4 regions of the Streptomyces sp. NPDC002324 genome follow, and region 1 is predicted to be linked to each of the others. Evidence: riboswitches for the same ligand, from Rfam matches in the RefSeq annotation. Region 1 holds a riboswitch; each other region holds the start of a gene.
What was found. Region 1 has a riboswitch for cobalamin ahead of ACWCRJ_RS29520 (energy-coupling factor ABC transporter permease). Riboswitches for the same ligand answer to the same signal wherever they lie in the genome.
Positions count from the first base shown of each region.

Region 2: another riboswitch for cobalamin. It lies ahead of ACWCRJ_RS17845 (ribonucleoside-diphosphate reductase subunit alpha); the one in region 1 lies ahead of ACWCRJ_RS29520 (energy-coupling factor ABC transporter permease).
Region 3: another riboswitch for cobalamin. It lies ahead of ACWCRJ_RS27900 (cobalamin biosynthesis protein); the one in region 1 lies ahead of ACWCRJ_RS29520 (energy-coupling factor ABC transporter permease).
Region 4: another riboswitch for cobalamin. It lies ahead of ACWCRJ_RS26805 (ABC transporter substrate-binding protein); the one in region 1 lies ahead of ACWCRJ_RS29520 (energy-coupling factor ABC transporter permease).

Region 1 covers NZ_JBSFCF010000027.1:31,256-36,026, reverse strand. The annotation lists gene urtA (urea ABC transporter substrate-binding protein) at 1-34, opposite strand, end outside; gene ACWCRJ_RS29535 (MarR family winged helix-turn-helix transcriptional regulator) at 272-766, shown strand; gene ACWCRJ_RS29530 (substrate-binding domain-containing protein) at 723-1,841, opposite strand; gene ACWCRJ_RS29525 (DUF1775 domain-containing protein) at 2,009-2,740, opposite strand; cobalamin riboswitch at 2,960-3,143, shown strand; gene ACWCRJ_RS29520 (energy-coupling factor ABC transporter permease) at 3,174-3,887, shown strand; gene ACWCRJ_RS29515 (energy-coupling factor ABC transporter substrate-binding protein) at 3,884-4,477, shown strand; gene cbiQ (cobalt ECF transporter T component CbiQ) at 4,483-4,771, shown strand, end outside.
Region 2 covers NZ_JBSFCF010000011.1:239,922-244,692, reverse strand. The annotation lists gene ACWCRJ_RS17845 (ribonucleoside-diphosphate reductase subunit alpha) at 1-2,418, opposite strand, end outside; cobalamin riboswitch at 2,542-2,677, opposite strand; gene ACWCRJ_RS17840 (GNAT family N-acetyltransferase) at 2,741-3,247, opposite strand; gene ACWCRJ_RS17835 (nucleoside hydrolase) at 3,379-4,368, opposite strand; gene mctP (monocarboxylate uptake permease MctP) at 4,648-4,771, opposite strand, start outside.
Region 3 covers NZ_JBSFCF010000024.1:61,976-66,746, forward strand. The annotation lists gene ACWCRJ_RS27880 (class II aldolase/adducin family protein) at 1-52, opposite strand, end outside; gene ACWCRJ_RS27885 (anion permease) at 324-1,574, shown strand; gene ACWCRJ_RS27890 (hypothetical protein) at 1,606-1,827, shown strand; gene ACWCRJ_RS27895 (hypothetical protein) at 1,941-2,186, opposite strand; cobalamin riboswitch at 2,522-2,675, shown strand; gene ACWCRJ_RS27900 (cobalamin biosynthesis protein) at 2,783-3,754, shown strand; gene ACWCRJ_RS27905 (cobyric acid synthase) at 3,751-4,771, shown strand, end outside.
Region 4 covers NZ_JBSFCF010000022.1:150,507-155,277, forward strand. The annotation lists gene ACWCRJ_RS26800 (FecCD family ABC transporter permease) at 1-147, opposite strand, end outside; gene ACWCRJ_RS26805 (ABC transporter substrate-binding protein) at 144-1,184, opposite strand; cobalamin riboswitch at 1,246-1,422, opposite strand; gene ACWCRJ_RS26810 (superoxide dismutase) at 1,884-2,525, opposite strand; gene ACWCRJ_RS26815 (HoxN/HupN/NixA family nickel/cobalt transporter) at 2,817-3,974, opposite strand; gene ACWCRJ_RS26820 (winged helix-turn-helix transcriptional regulator) at 4,399-4,771, opposite strand, start outside.

The DNA of each region.
Region 1 (4,771 bases):
GCAGACCACGTCTGCTGATACCGATCCGGGACATGCAATACCTCCTAGGTCGCTGAAGTGCGACCACAGCCTGCGAGAGGACTGTTTCCCCGGCGTTTCACGGCAATTGAAGAACAGTTTCCTGAGGAAGTATTTTTCGAGGGCCACGAAATGATTGTTACTTCGCACGGAAAGGATGCACTCCTGGTTTGTCTGTGAGGAGCGGGGTGATCGACGGTAAGCTCCCGGCACCACCGTCGCGGGGTCGGTGGAGAGCGAGTCGAGGAGTGCGATGGCGAGGCGGCCCGAGGAACTGCTCCATCTGCTGACCCGGGCGGAGCGCCTGTCCGTACGCCGAGTCCAGTCCGTCCTCGACGAGTTCGGCTGTTCGGTCGAGGCGTGGCGGGTGCTTGACCTGCTCTCCGACGGGCACGGCCACAACATGACGGCCCTCGCCGAGCACGCCTTCCTGCCGGCGCCGAGCCTGACCAAGCTGATCGACCAACTCGTCGACCAGAACCTGCTGTTCCGACGCGTCGACCCCGTCGACCGGCGCCGCGTCCTGGCCCACCTCACCCCGCGCGGCAGGGAGCGCTGGCAGCTGCTCGCCCGCGAAGTGCGCGCCGACTGGGCCGAGTCGGAGCCACCGCTCACCGACGAGGACGGTCACCGGCTCGAAATCCTGCTGGACCGGCTGGCCCGGAATCTGGAGGGCGGCGGGAGCGCCGACGGCCGGGACCGGGTCAGCGCAGGTCGTGCGGAGCGCGCAGCTGGGCGAGGACGTTGAAGTCGTAGCCGTCCGCCCGCGCGAGGTAGATGCGCTGGCGGACATGCCGCCCGTCCAGGCCGAGCAGCCCGCGCGGGCCCTCGTACGAGACGGTGTCGGCGACCGCCCCGATCGCCGACACGTCCGCCGCGCCCGCCCGTTCGACGAGCGCGGCGAGCAGCAGGACACCCTCGTAGCAGGACTCACCGAGGCTGCCCGGGGTCGGCGCCTCCAGACCGAAGCGGCCGGTGTACCGGCCGTGGAAGTCCAGGGTGTTCTGATCGGCGAGCGAGGCGAAGTAGCCGGCGGCGCTGTACAGGTCGAGGGTGGCCTCGGGGCCGCTGCCCAGCAGCATGTTCTCGTCCATCAGCGTGCTCAGCCGCAGGCACCGCCGGTCCAGCCCGGCGGCGGCGAAGGCCCGGTTGAAACGGACCGCGTCGCTGCCGACCAGGAGCATCAGGACCCCGTCGGCGTCGGCCCGCTCGATGCGGCGCAGGACGGGCCCGAAGTCCTCGGTGCCCAGCGGCAGATACGCCTCACCGCCGACCCGGCCCCGGCACGCGCGGGCGTACCCCCGGGCCGCCCGCGCGGTGCCGCGGGGCCACACGTAGTCGTTGCCGACGACGAACCAGCGGCGCACCCCGCGGGACTCGGCGAGCAGCCGCATCGCGGGCAGCAGCTGCCAGGACGGCGTCTCGCTCGTCATGAAGACGCCCTCGGTGCGCTCCCCGCCCTCGTACAGGGCCGTGTAGACGTAGGGCACCCGGTGCGCGATCCGTGGGGCCACGGCCTGCCGGACGGAGGAGATGTGCCAGCCGGTGACGCCCTGCACCGCGCCCGAGGCGACCAGGGCCTCGACGTCCTCGGCGACCCGCCGCGGCTCGGCCCCGCCGTCGACCTCGACCAGCCGCAGCTCCCTGCCCAGCACTCCCCCGGCCCTGTTGACCTCCTCGGCGGCCAGCCGCGCACACGCCCCGCAGGTGGGGCCGAAGATCCCGGCGGGGCCGCGCATCGGGTAGACGAGCGCGACGTCGAAGGCCGAGTCGTCGGCCGTGTACCACCCGGGGGTGTGGAGGCGCAGCGGTCGCCGATTCATGGGCTCATGATGGCGTGATCGCCGGCGACGTCCCAGGTGGTGCCCACGGATCGAGACCGATTCGCAGGCCGGGCCGAGGGCCGGTGACGCCGGTCGCCGGGGGCGGGTCACCGGGCCGTCGCGTCCCCTCGCTCGAACAGCAGCGGCCGCCGTCCCGGGCCGGAACGTCAGGCGGTGCCGCCCTTGCGGGACCTGAGCCACCACACGCCGCCGCCGAGGGCGAGGACGACGGCCGCGCCGATGGCGAGGGGTACGGCCGGGGAGCCGCCGTCGTCGTCGGTGCTGTCCGCCGCCTGCGCCGACGGGGCGGAGGTCTTCGCACTGGGTTCGGGTGAGGGGGCGGCCGTCGTGGGCTCCTCGGACGGGGTGGGGCTGACGGCCTCGGCGCCCGGGGCGGCGGCCTTCAGTACCAGACGGGGGGCCGGGTGACCGTGGCCGTGGCCGTCTCCTTCGGCCTCCTCCTCCAGTTCGATCCAGCGGTCGACCTTGCCGTCGCTGTAGGACTGCAGGGTCTTGAAGGCCAGTGACTTCGCGTCGGGCAACTGCCGTACGGTGACGACGTACTCGACGTCCTCCCCCACGACGAGCTTGGCGCCGGAGACGGTGTAGCCCCGGGCGGTCGGGGTGAACTTCCAGCCGTCCGGGCCCTTTTTGTAGGTGAGGTCGGCGGGGGCGATGCCCTTCGGGAGGATCACCTCCAGCTTGGTGATGCCGGCGGCGGCGGACTCCGACTCCGCGGAGAAGGTCAGGTCGACGTTCTGGTCGAGGGCGCGGGCGCCCTCCGCCTCGACCTCCGCGTGGGCCGCGGCCGGCCCCGCGGTGGCGACGGCGACCGCGAACGCGGCCGCGGTGAGGACGCCGAGACGGCGCGAACTGCGTACGAAGGACGGGCGGTGCACTGCGGACTCCCTGGGCCGACGGCATGAAGGACGCATTCAAGCGCAGGCCGGGACCCGTGGCCAAGGGCGGTCACCTGTACGAACGGTTCCCGCCATCCGAGGTCGGCGCGAGGTCACTCGTGTGCGGCATGGGGAGGGTGGGGCGCGCGCCGGGGTGTGAGCTGTTCCACGGCGCCCGCGCGCCCCTCGTCGCCGCTTGTCAGCGCCCTTATGTGGGCACTACTGTCACCACGCCTTGGTGAACGGGAAATCCGGTGTGATGCCGGTGCGGCCCTCGCCACTGTGATCGGGAAGTCCGGCTCCAGTCCTCACGGACAGCCACTGGGTTGATATGACCCGGGAAGGCGGAGCACGGGCGGTGGGACCCGTGAGCCAGGAGACCGGCCAAGGCGCGTCAACCATCCACGAGGTGCTGGAGAGGGTCTGCTGAGCCATGCACATAGCCGAGGGTTTCCTTCCTCCGGCGCACGCGATCGCCTGGGGCGTCGCGTCCGCGCCATTCGTCGTCCACGGAGTCCGGGCACTCACCCGTGAGGTGAAGGAGCACCCCGAGAGCACGCTGCTGCTCGGCGCCTCCGGGGCCTTCACCTTCGTCCTGTCGGCGCTGAAGCTGCCGTCGGTCACCGGCAGTTGCTCCCACCCCACCGGCACCGGCCTGGGCGCCATCCTGTTCCGGCCCCCGATCATGGCGGTCCTGGGCACCATCACCCTGCTCTTCCAGGCGCTGCTGCTCGCGCACGGCGGCCTGACCACGCTCGGCGCCAACGTCTTCTCGATGGCGATCGCCGGCCCCTGGGCGGGCTACGGCGTCTACCGGCTGCTGCGACGGTTCGACGTGCCGCTGATGGTCACCGTGTTCTTCGGCGCGTTCGTCGCCGACCTGGTCACCTACTGCGTCACCAGCGTGCAGCTGGCGCTCGCGTTCCCCGACACCAGCAGCGGCTTCCTGGGCGCGCTCGGCAAGTTCGGCTCCATCTTCGCCGTCACCCAGATCCCGCTCGCGGTCAGCGAGGGCCTCCTCACCGTGCTGGTGATGCGGCTGCTGGTGCAGTCGAGCAAGGGCGAACTGACCCGCCTCGGCGTGCTTCTGGCCGGCCGGCGCGACAGCGCCGCCACCAAGGCCGGGACGGAGGCGGTGGCCCGATGAACCGCAACGCAAAGATCAACACCATGCTGCTGCTCCTCGTGGCCGCGCTCGCCGTCCTGCCGCTGGCCCTCGGCCTCGGTGACCACAAGAAGGAGCCCTTCACGGGCGCGGACGCCGAGGCGGAGACCGCGATCACGGAGATCGAGCCGGACTACGAGCCGTGGTTCTCCCCTCTCTACGAACCGCCGTCCGGTGAGATCGAGTCGGCCCTCTTCGCCCTTCAGGCCGCGCTCGGCGCCGGAGTCCTCGCCTACTACTTCGGCATCCACCGGGGCAGGCGCCAGGGCGAGGCGCGGGCCCGGGCGCAGCTGGACGGGGCCGCAGGCACCGGCACGGTCCCGACGACACCGGTGAGCGCGACGGCCACGGCGGCCTCCACGGCTTCCGCGGGCACGCCGGCGGCGACGGGTGCAGCGGCGTCACCGCCCGCATCGGCTTCCACGGGCACGTCGGCCTCCACAGCCGCATCGGCTTCGACGGCCACGTCGGCCGCCCCGCCCGCATCGGCTTCCACGGCCGCGACGACCGCGACCGGCGAGGAACGCTCGTCCGGCGGCCCCGCCGGGGACTCCCCCGCCGGGCGGGTCTGACCCTCGTGCTGCCGATCGACGCGGCGGCGCACAGCAGTCGCTGGCGCCGCCGCCATCCCGTGGACAAGGCCGTGCTCGGGCTAGGCCTCACCCTGCTCGCGATCTCACTGCCCCCCTGGCCCGGCGCCGCCCTGGTCCTGCTGACCGCGCTCGTCGTGCTGCTGGGCCCGGCGGGTGTGCCCGGCCGCCGGCTGTGGCGCGCCTACCGGGTGCCGCTGGGCTTCTGCGTGACCGGCGCCCTGCCGCTGCTCGTCCAGGTCGGCGGACCCGGCGGGTTCGTCGCCCTGGCCGGCG
Region 2 (4,771 bases), on a different contig from region 1:
GCAGGCCTCGCAGGACTCGGGGTTCTCAAGGGAGCAGGCGACGGCCTCTTCGGAGGTGGCCTGCTGGAGGGGGATGGTCGTCTCGGGCTGCCGGGCCTGGGCCTGCGCCGCACGGGCGATCCGGGTCGCCGGGCGCGAGCGCAGGTAGTACGTGGTCTTCAGACCCGACTTCCAGGCGTACGCGTACATCGAGGAGAGCTTGCCGATGGTCGGCGTCTCCAGGAACAGGTTCAGCGACTGCGACTGGTCGAGATACGGGGTGCGGGCGGCGGCCATGTCGATCAGGCCGCGTTGCGGGATCTCCCAGGCCGTGCGGTACAGCGCCCTGACGTCGGCCGGGATCCAGGCGAAGTCCTGCACCGAGCCGCCCGACTCGCGCAGGGCCTCCCGGGTACGCGCGTCCCAGACGCCCAGTTCCTTCAGGTCCTTCACCAGATACGAGTTGACCTGGAGGAACTCACCGGACAGCGTCTCGCGCTTGAACAGGTTGGACACCTGCGGCTCGATGCACTCGTACACACCGGCGATCGAGGCGATGGTGGCCGTCGGCGCGATGGCGAGGAGCAGCGAGTTGCGCATGCCCGTCGTCGCGACGCGCTCGCGCAGGGCCGCCCAGCGCTCCGGCCAGGCCGGCTCGACGTCGTAGTGGTCGGGGTGCAGCACACCACGGGCCGTGCGGGTCTTCTCCCAGGCCGGCAGCGGGCCGTTGCGCTCGGCGAGGTCGGCGGAGGCCTCGTACGCGGCGAGCATGATCCGTTCGGCGATCCGGGTGGACAGCGCCTTCGCCTCGGGGGAGTCGAAGGGCAGGCGCAGCTGGAAGAAGACGTCCTGGAGCCCCATCGCGCCGAGGCCGACCGGGCGCCACCGGGCGTTGGAGCGGCCCGCCTGCTCGGTCGGGTAGAAGTTGATGTCGACGACGCGGTCGAGGAAGGTGACGGCGGTGCGGACGGTCTCGTCCAGCCGCTGCCAGTCCATGTCGCCGGCCGCCCGGTCGACGAACGCGCCCAGGTTCACCGAGCCCAGGTTGCAGACCGCCGTCTCCCCGTCGTCCGTGACCTCCAGGATCTCCGTGCAGAGGTTGGAGGAGTGGACGACGTGGCCCGGCTCGGCCGTCTGGTTGGCCGTGCGGTTGGCCGCGTCCTTGAAGGTCATCCAGCCGTTGCCGGTCTGCGCGAGGGTACGCATCATGCGGCCGTACAGCTCACGGGCGGCGATCGTCTTCCTCGCCAGGCCGTTCGCCTCCGCCTTGCGGTAGGCCGCCTCGAACTCCTCGCCCCACAGGTCGACCAGCTCGGGCACGTCGGCCGGGGAGAACAGCGACCACTGCTCGTCGGCGTTCACCCGGCGCATGAACTCGTCCGGGATCCAGTGCGCCAGGTTCAGGTTGTGCGTACGGCGGGCGTCCTCACCGGTGTTGTCGCGCAGCTCCAGGAACTCCTCGATGTCGGAGTGCCAGGTCTCCAGGTAGACCGCGGCCGCGCCCTTGCGCCGGCCGCCCTGGTTCACGGCGGCGACCGAGGCGTCCAGCGTCTTCAGGAACGGCACGATGCCGTTGGAGTGCCCGTTGGTGCCCCGGATCAGCGAACCGCGCGAGCGGATGCGGGAGTAGGACAGACCGATGCCGCCGGCGTGCTTCGAGAGGCGGGCCACCTGGTGGTAGCGGTCGTAGATGGAGTCCAGCTCGTCCAGCGGGGAGTCGAGGAGATAGCAGGAGGACATCTGGGGGTGGCGGGTGCCGGAGTTGAACAGTGTGGGGGAGGAGGGGAGGTAGTCGAGGCGGCTCATGAGGCCGTAGAGCGCGGCGACCTCGTCCACGGCCCGCGTGGTGTCGTCCTCGGCCAGCCCGCTCGCCACCCGCAGCATGAAGTGCTGGGGCGTCTCGACGACCTTGCGGGTGAGGGGGTGCCGGAGCAGATAGCGGCTGTGCAGGGTGCGCAGGCCGAAGTAGCCGAAGCGGTCGTCGCCGGCCGGGTCGACCAGGGCGTCGAGGCGCTCGGCGTGTACGCGCGCGAACTCCGCGGTGCGGTCGGCGACGAGGCCCTCCCGGTGGCCCACGGCGATGGACTCGGCGAAGGTGGTGACGCCCTGCGAGGCGGCCTCGTCGCGGATGCCGATGGCCAGCAGCCGCGCGGCGAGCTTCGAGTAGGCGGGGTCCTCGGAGATCAGACCGGCGGCCGCCTCCGTGGCCAGCTCGCGCAGCTCCACGACCATCTCGGCGGAGGCGCCGCGTGAGGACCGGCCGCGCAGCGCGGCGGCGGCGACCCGGCCGGGGTCGGCGTCGGGGAGGTCGACGGTCAGCTCGGTCAGGGTCCGCAGCAACGCGGAACCCGGACTGTCGGTCTCCGTCGCCGGGTCGGCTGAAGCCAGGTCGGCTGAAACCGGGTTGGCTGAAACCGGGTCGGCTGGCGCGATGGTCACGTGGGGCTCTCCCTCGCTCGGCAAGCGGCCTGGCGGAGGGCAGGCGGCAGCTCACGAGCGCACGGGGGCGTCGCGTCCACCGGCCCATTCCACGAGGCCCGGACGTCAGGCACCCGGACCGGACGGCCGGGCGCGCTGTCGACAGGTGTTCGGACTGAACAGGCGTGCGCAAAAGAGCGTGAACGCACGCGAGTACACCGTTGCGGGACAGTTCCGGATTCGCACCGGATTCCCCTGTGGCGACAGCGAGCATGAGCATACATCTAGTGCCGGTGCGCGGTGTCACCCCCACATGTTGTGTCGCATTCGGCTGCGCAGGGTGTCAGAGCGTCAACTCATAGGTGATCAGCGAGATGTCCAGGACGTCGGGGAGGGGGTTCCAGTCGCGCTCCGGTGTGCGGGCGAACCCCAGACGTTCGTAGATGCGATGGGCCGCGTGCATGCTCCTCTGGGTCGACAGCACGACGCGTACACAGCCCTCCACTGCCCGGGCGCGCTCCACACAGGCCCGCACGAGCGCCTCACCGACACCCCGCCCGCGTGCTTCCGGGGAGACCGCGAGCATGCGTATCTCGGCCTCTCCCGCACCGGCGATGTCGGCCATGGGGCCGCCCGCCGGGACGAAGGTCACACCGCCGAGCACCCGGCCGTCCGCCACGGCCATCAGCACCTCGGCCTCGGCGGCCCGCTTCGCCACGTCCCGCAGCTCACCGAGGTACTGGTCGCTCTCCCCGAAGTCCAGCAGTCCGTCGCCGAGGTAGGCCTGTGCGGTGACCTCGCCCAGGGCGGCGTACTCATCCGGGGCCGCGTCCCTGATCGTGATGTCCATGCGTCGCAGTGTGCACGAGGGGCGGCCTAGCGGGTCCGCGGTTGTCCACAGGAGCAGGCGTTAGTCGGATGATCCGGTCCGGTCGGCCGAAGGTTGCTCCGAACCGGCCGGTCCACCGGTGATCGGGCCGGTCAGGCCACCGCCGGCCACCGCGGTAGCGTCGCCACGAAGTCCCTGCTGAAGTCGCGGGTGCCCGGCCCCAGGGCCACGCGGCCGGTGGCGCGGAGGCGGGCGGTCAGGGCGGGGGACTCGGAGTAGTAGACGCGCCGGGCGGTGGCCGGCACGAACACGGTCTGGCCCCGGGTGAGTTCGCTCGCGCATTCGACGACGACGGCGCCCTCGGCGGCCGCCACGAACGCCTCGTCCCCGCACACCCCCACGGCCAGCGGATCGTGCAACGGACAGGTGCCGTCTCCGCCGTGGCGGGTGTAGGCGTCCATGTACGTGCGCATCAGCCGGGCGGCGAGGGCCGTGCCCGGGCCCGCCGCCTCCAGCGCGGCGAGGTCGGCGGGGCGGAACAGCCAGCGGTGCGAGGCGTCCAGGTCGACCATGGTGAACGGGATGCCGGAGGAGAGCACGATCTCGGCCGCGTCGGGGTCGGCCCAGATGTTGAACTCGGCGACCGGGGTGATGTTTCCCGGCACCTGGGCGGCGCCCCCCATGAACACGAATCTGGCGACGCGGTGGGCGAAGTGAGGGTCTTCGAGCAGTGCGACGGCGATGTTCGTGAGGGGGCCGGTGGCGCACACCGTCAGCTCGCCCTCGTACTGGCGGGAGAGGCGGAGCAGGGCCTGTGCGGACGACTCCGTCGGGTGCGGGGCCGTGGAGTCGGGCAGTGTCTCGTTGCCGAGGCCCGCCGGGCCGTGGAAGGCGGATGCCTCTCGGTAGGGGAGGGGGGAGAGGGGGCGGCCCGTGCCTCGGTGCACGGGGATGTCGCCGTCGATGCGGAGGGCTCGGGAGAGGGCTCGGGCGTTGGCGTAGGTCGCTTCGGCGGGGAGGTTGCCGCCTACCGAGGTGTAGGCCTTGAGGTCCCACAGGCCTGTGCCGAGGAGGTACTGCAGGGCTACGGCGTCGTCGATACCGGGGTCGCTGTCCAGGACGATCGGTGCGCGAACGGTCACGTCGTCAGCGTAGCCGGGTGGTGTGCGCCCCCGCCGCCCCTGCCCGTCCCTTCATCAGGGGCGCTGCCCCTTCGACCCCGAGGGGTGAGTTCCACGGGTGCGGGTCGGTGGGGGTTCTCGCGCAGTTCCCCGCGCCCCTGAAGGACCAGGCCCTGCGGGCCCGGGAGCGGGGCCCCTCGGACGGGACGGGTGGGGGAGGGCGAGGAAGGCTCCGCGAATCCACGGCGATGCGGGGGTGGGGCGAAAAGGCAGACCTCCCCGCCCCGCCCCCGCCCCGACCTAGTGGCTCGTCCCCGCCGTAGCCGGAGGCAGTTCCACCTGGACGCCTCGGTCGCCCGCGTCCGCCGTGTAGTCCTCCGGGCTGGTCTCGTCGATGCCGTCGGGTGCGTTGAACGCGCGCAGG
Region 3 (4,771 bases), on a different contig from region 1:
CCACCTCGTCCACGCCTCGCTCGTCCCGGACGTCGCGCCGCTGCTCAGCCATGCCGTGATCCTGCCAGGCACCTCACACAAAGGACGGACGGGCGGCCGGAGGCGGGGCGCGGGAGGCGGGACGAGAGGCGGCCGGACCACGGTATTCCGCCTGCGTTCGAACGTCGGGCCGCCGTCCCGTCGGGCCGGGCCCCGCCGCACGCGCACAAGCGGAAGGGCGGCACCTCATTCACTACACCCACACGCCCGCCCCAGTTCACCTTCCGTTCATCCAGGTTGCCTACGGTCCTCATGCCACTGACGTCCGAAAGAAGCTCAGGTAAATGGAAAACTTCTCGCTGATCCTCGCGATCGTGGTCGTCACCGCGCTTGCGTTCGATTTTACGAACGGTTTCCACGACACCGCCAACGCGATGGCCACCACCATCTCGACAGGCGCCATGAAGCCCAAGGTCGCGGTGGCCATGTCCGCCGTGCTCAACCTTGTCGGCGCGTTCCTTTCCATCGAGGTCGCCAACACCATCTCCAAGGGGCTCGTCGACGAGTCCGGCATACAGCCAGAGGTCATCTTCGCGGCGCTCGTCGGCGCCATCCTCTGGAACCTGTTGACCTGGCTGGTCGGACTCCCCTCCAGCTCCTCGCACGCCCTGATGGGCGGCCTCATCGGCGCCACCATCGCCTCGGTCGGCGTGGGCGCGGTGCACGGGGACGTGCTCGTCACCAAGGTGCTGATCCCGGCCGTCGCCGCCCCGCTGGTCGCCGGTCTCGCGGCGATGCTCGCCACCCGGCTGACGTACAAGCTCGGCGCGCACACCAACGAGAAGGCCTCCGGCAAGGGTTACCGCGCCGGCCAGATCGCCTCCGCCGGCCTGGTCTCGCTGGCCCACGGCACGAACGACGCCCAGAAGACGATGGGCATCATCACGCTGGCCCTGGTGGCCGGCGGCACCCTGGCGCCCGACTCGGACCCGCCGGTGTGGGTCATCGTCTCCGCCGGTACGGCCATCGCGCTCGGCACCTACCTGGGCGGCTGGCGCATCATCCGCACGATGGGCAAGGGCCTGACCGACCTCCAGCCGCAGCAGGGCTTCGCCGCCCAGACCAGCGCGGCCACGGTCATCCTGGCCTCCTCGCACCTCGGCTTCTCGCTCTCCACCACGCACTCGGTCTCCGGTGCGGTGATGGGCGCGGGCCTCGGCCGCAAGGGCGGGGTGGTCCGCTGGTCCACCGCGACCCGGATGTTCGTCGCCTGGGGCCTGACCCTGCCGGCCGCCGCGCTGGTCGCCGCGCTGGCCGAGTGGGTGACGTCCTTCGGCACCTGGGGCACGGCCGTCGTCGCGGTCTTCCTCGTCGCCTCCAGCGCCGCGATCTGGCTGGTCTCCCGCCGCGAGGTGGTCGACCACACCAACGTGAACGACACCGAGGAGCCGCCCGGGGTGGTGACGACGGCGATCGCCGCCGTGACCCCGCCGCCGGTCGGCACCGTGGCCGAGGACCTCACGGCGACCATCCCGGCCCCCGCCGCCGAGACCACGGCACCGGCGAGCACGTCCGCGCCGACGCACGCCGTCTGAGCCCCACGACTCCCTGAGGAAGATCACCACCATGCACATCGACTGGGCAGCTCTCGGCTCCGTCTTCGGAGTCAGCCTCGTGGTCACCGTGGCCCTCGTCGGCCTGTTCACCCTCGGCATCGTCGGCCTCTCCAAGCGGGAGGAGGCGTCGACCCGGGGCGACTCGGTGGCGGCGGCGACCACGGGAGCGTACGTGTGCTTCGCGCTGTGCGCGGGGGCAGTGGCGTACGGAATCTCCCTGATCATGACCTGAGACCGGACATGATCATGACCTGAGACCGGACCTCCCCGGTCTCTCGACAGCTCGACCGGCGACCCCCGACGGCGTACCGCGCCCTCGGGGGTCGCCCGCGTCCCGGGCCGGCGTCAGCGACGCTCCGGCCCGCGGGGCGGGGGCACGACCGGAGCACGGTTCAGGCCCCGGAGCCGCCCCGTGCCCGGGGTGAGACCCGACCACAGGCCCGCGCCGGCGGCGACGAGAACCGTCACCAGCGTCCAGACCGGACCGCGCACCTCACCCGCCGGGACGAGGAGCGCCGCCAGCGCGCCCGCGCCGACGGCCAGCACCCCCATGACCGAACAGAAGAGTGCCCAGGGCGCGGCCTCCGCCACCCACGTTCCGCGCGCGCTCCCGTACCTCGTGCCCGACGAGACCGTCCCGCTCGGCCGATCTTCCACGTGCGCACCTCCCGTCCCCCGGGCGACCCGTCGCGAGGCGCCCGTTCCGGGTCCAACAAGTCCAGCCAGAAAAGCACACCACGCCGTGTGGCGGAAGATGTACACAGAGTTCCGGATGCGGCTCGGACGTCGTACCGCCGTTCCTCGGGGTGTGCCCGGCCGGGCCGTCCGGCGGGAGCGCGGAAAGAGCCGATTCGGGCGTCTGACGGGATTTCGGCGATGTGGGGCTGAGCACACCGTTGCGCCGCAGGTCAACAGCAAGTTGACGGGTCTTCCGGGGGCGTGGTGGACTGCCGGGGCCATGTACGACGGTTGAAGAGGAAGCCGGTGCGAGTCCGGCGCGGTCCCGCCACTGTCACCGGGGAAGCATCTCGAAGCGTCTCCCCGGGAGCCAGGAACTCTCGCCGTCGGTCTCGTCGAACCAGGGCGTGGACACCCTGAGTGAGGACCTATCGCCATGTGCGCCCTGTGCGGCTTCCCTTCGGGGCCCAGCGTCCGGACCCTGCCCGACCCCGTGATCGGCTGAACCGGTGCGTGCCGATCGCGTCTTCGCGTACGGTGCCGCCGTCGGGCTCCTCGGCGATCTGCTGTTCGGCGATCCGCGCCGGGGGCATCCGGTCGCCGCGTTCGGGCGGGCCGCCGGTGCGGCGGAGCGGGTGCTGTGGCGGGACCACCGGGGATGGGGCGCGCTGCACACCGCGGTGTGCGCCGGCGGCGCCGTCGCTCTGGGGGCCGCCGCCTCGGCCGCCGTACGGCCGTCACGGATCGCGTCCGTCGGACTGACCGCCGCCGCCACCTGGGCCGTCGTCGGGGGGACCTCGCTCGGACGGGAGGCGCGAACGATCGCGCGGTTCCTCGACGCGGGCGATGTCGAGGGCGCGCGGGGCCGGTTGCCCCATCTGTGCGGACGGGATCCGCAGGCGCTCGACCCGGACGGGATCGCGCGGGCGGTCGTGGAGTCCGTCGCCGAGAACACGTCCGACGCGGTGGTGGGGGCGCTCGTGTGGGGGGCCGTCGGCGGAGTGCCCGGACTCGTGGGGTTCCGGGCCGTCAACACCTTGGACGCCATGGTCGGGCATCGGTCGCGGCGGTACCGGCGCTACGGGTGGGCCTCCGCGCGGCTGGACGACGTGGCGGGGTGGCCGGGGGCCCGGCTGACCGCCCTGCTGGCCACCGCCGCCGGCGGGGATCCCCGGGGGGCGGTGCGGGCCTGGCGGGCGGACGCGGGCAGGCATCCGAGTCCCAACGCGGGGCCCGTGGAGGCGTCGTTCGCGGGGGCGCTCGGAGTGCGGTTGGGGGGCACGTTGTCGTACGGGGGGCGGGTCGAGCACCGGCCCGTGCTCAATGGGGAGGGACGGGCCGTCGGCGTCGGGGACATCGAACGGGCCGTCCGGCTGTCCCGCAGGGTGAGTTGGCTCGCCCTCGGTGTCAGCGCGGGTGCGGCGATGGTGCGGGGGCGGGTCGCGGGGCGGCCGGCACGGCGGTCGAGGAGTCAGGGATGAGTGGCGGGTTGCTGGTCGCCGGAACCACCTCCGATGCCGGGAAGAGCGTGGTGACCGCCGGGATCTGCCGGTGGCTCGTGCGGCAGGGGGTGAAGGTCGCGCCCTTCAAGGCGCAGAACATGTCGCTCAACTCCTTCGTGACGAAGGAGGGCGCCGAGATCGGACGGGCCCAGGCCATGCAGGCCCAGGCCTGCCGGGTGGAGCCGACCGCGCTCATGAACCCCGTCCTGCTGAAGCCCGGTGGTGAAAGCAGCAGTCAGGTGGTGCTGCTCGGCAAGCCCGTGGGGGAGATGAGTGCGCGCGGGTACCACGGCGGGCGGCAACAGCGGCTGCTCGGGACCGTGCTGGACTGTCTCGCCGAGTTGCGGGGCACGTATGACGCGGTGATCTGTGAGGGGGCCGGTTCCCCCGCCGAGATCAATCTCCGGCGGACCGACATCGTCAACATGGGGATCGCCCGGAACGCCGGGCTCCCCGTGCTCGTCGTCGGCGACATCGACCGCGGTGGGGTCTTCGCGTCCTTCTTCGGGACCGTGGCGCTGCTCTCGCCCGAGGACCAGGCACTCGTCGCCGGGTTTCTCGTCAACAAGTTCCGGGGCGACGTCTCCCTGCTGGAGCCGGGGCTCGACATGCTGCACGGGCTCACCGGCCGGCGGACGTACGGAGTGCTGCCGTTCCGGCACGGGCTCGGGATCGACGAGGAGGACGGGCTGCGCGTCTCGCTGCGCGGGACGGTCCGCGAGTCGAACGTGGCACCGCCCGTCGGGGAGGACGTCCTGCGGGTCGCCGTGTGCGCGGTGCCGCTGATGTCCAACTTCACCGACGTGGACGCCCTCGCCGCCGAACCCGGTGTCGTCGTGCGGTTCGTGGACCGGGCCGAGGAACTGGCCGACGCCGACCTCGTCGTCGTGCCGGGGACCCGGGGGACGGTGCGGGCGCTGGAGTGGCTGCGGGAGCGGGGCCTCGCCGGCGCCCTCGCGCGGCGGGCCGCCGAGGGGCGGCCGGTGCTCGGCGTCT
Region 4 (4,771 bases), on a different contig from region 1:
GCCTTCGCCGAGGCCGAGATGGGCGGCAACGGAGGCCCAGACGTCACCGGCCGAGATGTCGGCGGGGCCGATCGTCACCGCGACGGCGACCGACGCGAGCAGCGCGGCGCAGCCGCCGCCGGTCAACAGCAGTGCGCGCGGGCTCACTTGACGAGCCCGAAGTCGCGCAGGCCGGCGGCGACCTTCTCGATCCCTTCGACGGTGCGGATGGAGGGGTTCATCGCCTGCCCGCTGAGCAGGACGTACCGCTTCTTCTTGACGGCGGTCAGGTGACGAGTGGCGGGGTTGGTCTCCAGGAAGCGGATCTTGGCCTGGGCGGTCTCGGCGGTCTGCTGCCTGCGGGTGAGGTCGCCGATCACGATGACGTCGGGGTCACGGTCGGCAACGGTCTCCCAGCCGATCTGGGGCCACTCGTCATGGGTGTCGGCGAAGGCGTTCTTCGCGCCGACGGCCCGGGTGATGGCGCCGGGTGCACCGCAGCAGCCGGCGAGGTAGGGCGACTGCGAGTTGGCGAACCAGTACATGAGCGAGACGCCGGAGGCGTCCAGCCCTTCGGTCGCCTTGCGCACCCGCTCCTTCGACTCGGCGACGAGCTTGTCGCCGCGGGCGTCGACGTCGAACGCGTGGGCCAGGTCGTGAATCTCGCCGTAGACGGCGTCCAGGGTGAGGGGCTTGCTGCGCGATCCGTCGCCACCGCTGTCGTTGTCCTTGCCGGCCGAGCAGTCGGAGGGCGAGACGTACGTGGGCACGCCCAGTTTCTCGAACTGATCGCGGGTGGCGACGCCGCCCTTGCCGAGGGTGGAGACGAACGAGGCGGTGACGAAGTCGGGTTCGGCGTCCAGGACCTTCTCGAAGGAGGGCGCGTTGTCGGCGAGCCGGGGCACGGACGCGTTGGCCTTGTCCAGGCCCTTCATGACCGGGTCGGTCCAGGTGGCGGTGCCTGCCACGCGGTCGGCGAGGCCGAGGGAGAGCAGGATCTCCGTGGTGCCCTGATTGAGCGAGACGGCCCTCTGCGGAGCCGACTTCAGGGTGACCTTCCGGCCGCAGTTGTCGATGGTGCGCGGGTAGTCCGCGCCGACGGACGGCTTGGTGTCCTCGGTGCCGCCTGTGGAACCGCCGCAGGCGGTGAGCAGTAGCGCGGGAGCAAGGAGGAAGGCAGCGGGACGGAGGGCGGTGCGGAGCACGGGCGTACCTCGGTGGTCGGGGCTCGTTCGCGGAGCCTGGCCTACGGACGTCCCTCCGCACACGGGTGCGGAGGTGCCAGCAGGTCTTCGGACTCGGGTTCGTCCGGACGGGGCGCCTTCCCGGTCTCCCAGTGGCATGCGTGCCCCACCCGTCCCCCTCACCGCTGCGCGTCAGTTCCGGATTCGCACCGGATTCCCTGGCCTCGGATGTGGCTCGACTGGCTCCCCGAGGCTATCAAGATCGCCGCGTCGTCGGGTCGTGCGATCGGTCACGGGACTTGGGACACGGCACACGGCACACGGCACACGGCACACGGCACACGGCACACGGCACACGGCACACGGCACACGAGACACGGGACGGAGGTGCTCGCGTTCCGGTGCAGCACGCCGTCGTCGGTAAGGCGATCCGCAGCGCACGGCACAGGGTTGCTGTTGCTGCGGCGCGTCGGGGGCCCGCTCGCATCCGCAGGTCGGCCGTGAACTCGCCGCCCACGGATACGTCCGCGAAGCCGGCCCGCCCCGGGGCCTGCAGAGCAGGGCCGGACCCCGGACGGCGCGTTGAGCGGATGGAGAAAGGCCCTCGCAAGTCACGTCCTTGCGAGGGCCCTTCGCCTTGCCGCCTGCCCGGTGAAGGTTGAGAAGACGATCACGAGCAGGACGTCGGTGCGGACGCCGTCACGGTCACGGCGTCAGCGCTCAGGGGGTGAGCAGCAGGCTGTCGCCGCGCTCCTTGGCGGCGGCGTAGCGCCTGGCCACGTCCTGCCAGTTGACGACGGCCCACATGGCGTCGATGAAGTCGACCTTCTGGTTCTTGTACTGCAGGTAGAAGGCGTGCTCCCAGGCGTCGAAGACGAGGATCGGGGTGGAGCCCTGGCCGACGTTGCCCTGGTGGTCGTAGACCTGCTCCACGATCAGGCGACCGCTCAGCGGCTCGTACGCCAGTACGCCCCAGCCGGAGCCCTGGGTGGTCGCGGACGCCTTGGTCAGCTGGGCCTTGAAGCCCGCGAACGAGCCGAAGGACCCGGTGATGGCGTCGGCCAACTCGCCCACGCCGTCCGCGGCCAGGGGCTCGCCACCGCCGTCGCCGGTCATGTTGTGCCAGTAGATGGAGTGCAGGATGTGCCCGGAGAGGTGGAAGGCCAGGTTCTTCTCCAGGCCGTTGATCGAGCCCCACTGCTCCTTGTCCCGCGCCTCCGCCAGCTGCTCCAAGGTGTCGTTCGCGCCCTTGACGTACGCCGCGTGGTGCTTGTCGTGGTGCAGCTCGACGATCTGCGGGTTGATGACCGGTTCGAGTGCCGCGTAGTCGTAGGGAAGCTCCGGGAGCGTGTAAACCGCCATGTCCAACGTCCTCCGACACGTAATTGCCACTTGTGTGCAGGTGCACGCTAACAGCATTTACGACTGATTGCCGATCAGGCATAGGTCCTAGGACCACAGTTGCGTGGCGGACCCGGAGGACGTCTCGCTGTCATGTCGCTTTCACTGCCGACGGGGCATGACACGAGCGGCCAGCGGCCGGAATGCCGGGCTACGGCCGGACTCCACCCGATCGCCGCTGGTGTACGGCCGGTGCGCGGGCTGCGCCGACTGGAGCGGTGGGAAGCCGTCCGCCGCGAGCCCCGAAGGCTCCTACTCCGCGGAGGTGGGTGTGCGACTCAGCCCTGAGGTCCACTTCTCCTCGATCCTGCCGACCTTCCACACCAGCAGGGCGATCACCCAGGTCGCGAAGAACAGCCCGACGACGACATATCCGATGATGTTGAGGTCCAGGCCGGAGACCCGGTCCCAGAACGGGCCGTGCAGCCCCGCCTCCTGCGCGAGCAGGCCCAGCAGTTCGACCGTGCCGATGAGGAGGGCGACGGCGACGGACAGGCCGGTGATGGTGAGGTTGTAGTAGACCTTGCGGACCGGCCTGGAAGAGGCCCAGCCGTAGGCGAAGTTCATGAAGGTGCCGTCGATCGTGTCCAGCAGTGACATGCCGGCCGCGAACAGGATCGGCAGACACAGGATCGCGTACCAGGGCAGGCCGGAAGCAGCCCCCGACCCGGCCAGCACCAGCAGGGCGATCTCCGTGGCCGTGTCGAAGCCGAGGCCGAACAGGGCACCGAGCGGGTACATCTGCCAGGGCCTGGTGATCGACTTCATCACGCGGCCCAGGAGGCGGTTCATGAAGCCCCGGTTGTTCAGCTGCTCCTCCAGCGCGGCCTCGTCGAAGTGGCCGGAGCGCATCTGCCGGAAGACCTTCCAGATCCCGGCCATGATCACCAGGTTGATGACCGCGATGACGTAGAGGAAGGCCCCGGAGACCGTCGTCCCGATCCACCCGGTGACGCCGTGCAGGGTGGAGTCGTCGCTCTCGACCGGTCCGGACAGGGCCTTGACGCCGAGAGAGAGCAGGAAGGCGAGGGCGAAGACGATGGTGGAGTGTCCGAGGGAGAACCAGAACCCGACGGACAGGGGGCGCTGCCCGTCGTTCATCAGCTTGCGGGTGGTGTTGTCGATGGCCGCGATGTGGTCGGCGTCGAAGGCGTGCCGCATGCCGAGCGTGTAGGCGGTGACACCGATACCGATACCGAACGTCTTGGTGCCCAGGCTGTAGTGGTGCGGGGCGACGACGGCGACCAGCGTGAACCAGCCGATGACGTGCAGGGCCAGGATGAACGCCGCCATCCCGCCCAGGCTTGCCCACTCCTTGCGGGTCATCGACGCACGGAGGCGGTGCCACGAGTGTCCGTGCCCACCGACTGGGGCGTCCGGACGGGCGGAGGAATCGGGAGCGGTCGGCATGGGGGCGTGAGCCTCACTCTCGGCGCGGCGAACACGCGCGGTGAGCGGCTGTTTTCAGCCGCTTCCCCAGACTTCTGCACATAAGTCGCAGGAACAAGATGGATGCGGCAAAGCCCCCGTCAGGATTGCGTCAGCTCTCGGGAACATGCCGTTACCAGGCGACGGCACCGCCCCAGTCGCGCCCGACGAGGTCGAAGCGGTTCCGGGCGAGCGCGTCCGCGATCGTCAGTACGACCCCGACCAATTCACTCACCCCCGTAGGCGTTGGCATACATCGGGCGCACGCCGGGCGAAAAGCCACAAGCCACGGGCATCGGGGGCGACCGCACGAAAGCCCTGGTCGGCGAGCGCGCTCACCTGCTCGCTCGTCGGCCTAGTCCGGGACCAGGGCCGAGGGGCGGAGGGGGTCGGGCCGGTTCCGGCGTCAGGAGCCGGTGGCTGCGGCTCGGTCGCGGTTGAACCGGATCTCGTCGTGGTGATCGGCGGCCCAGCCGATCAGCGACGTGACGATCTCATGGAGGCCACGCCCGAGTGGGGTGAGGGTGTACTCGACACGCGGCGGCACCTCGGCGTATGCGGTGCGGGTGACGAGGCCGTCCTCGTGCAGCTGGCGCAGCGTGAGGCTGAGCATGCGCTGGGAGATACCCGGGACCCGCCTCTGAAGTTCGGTGTAGCGCAGCGGGCCCGTCTCCAGGACCGCGATCAGCAGCAGGCTCCACTTGTCGCCGACACGGTCCAGGATCTGCCGGATGAACACCATCTGATCGGCGGGAATGGCCGCACACGGTCCGATCGCC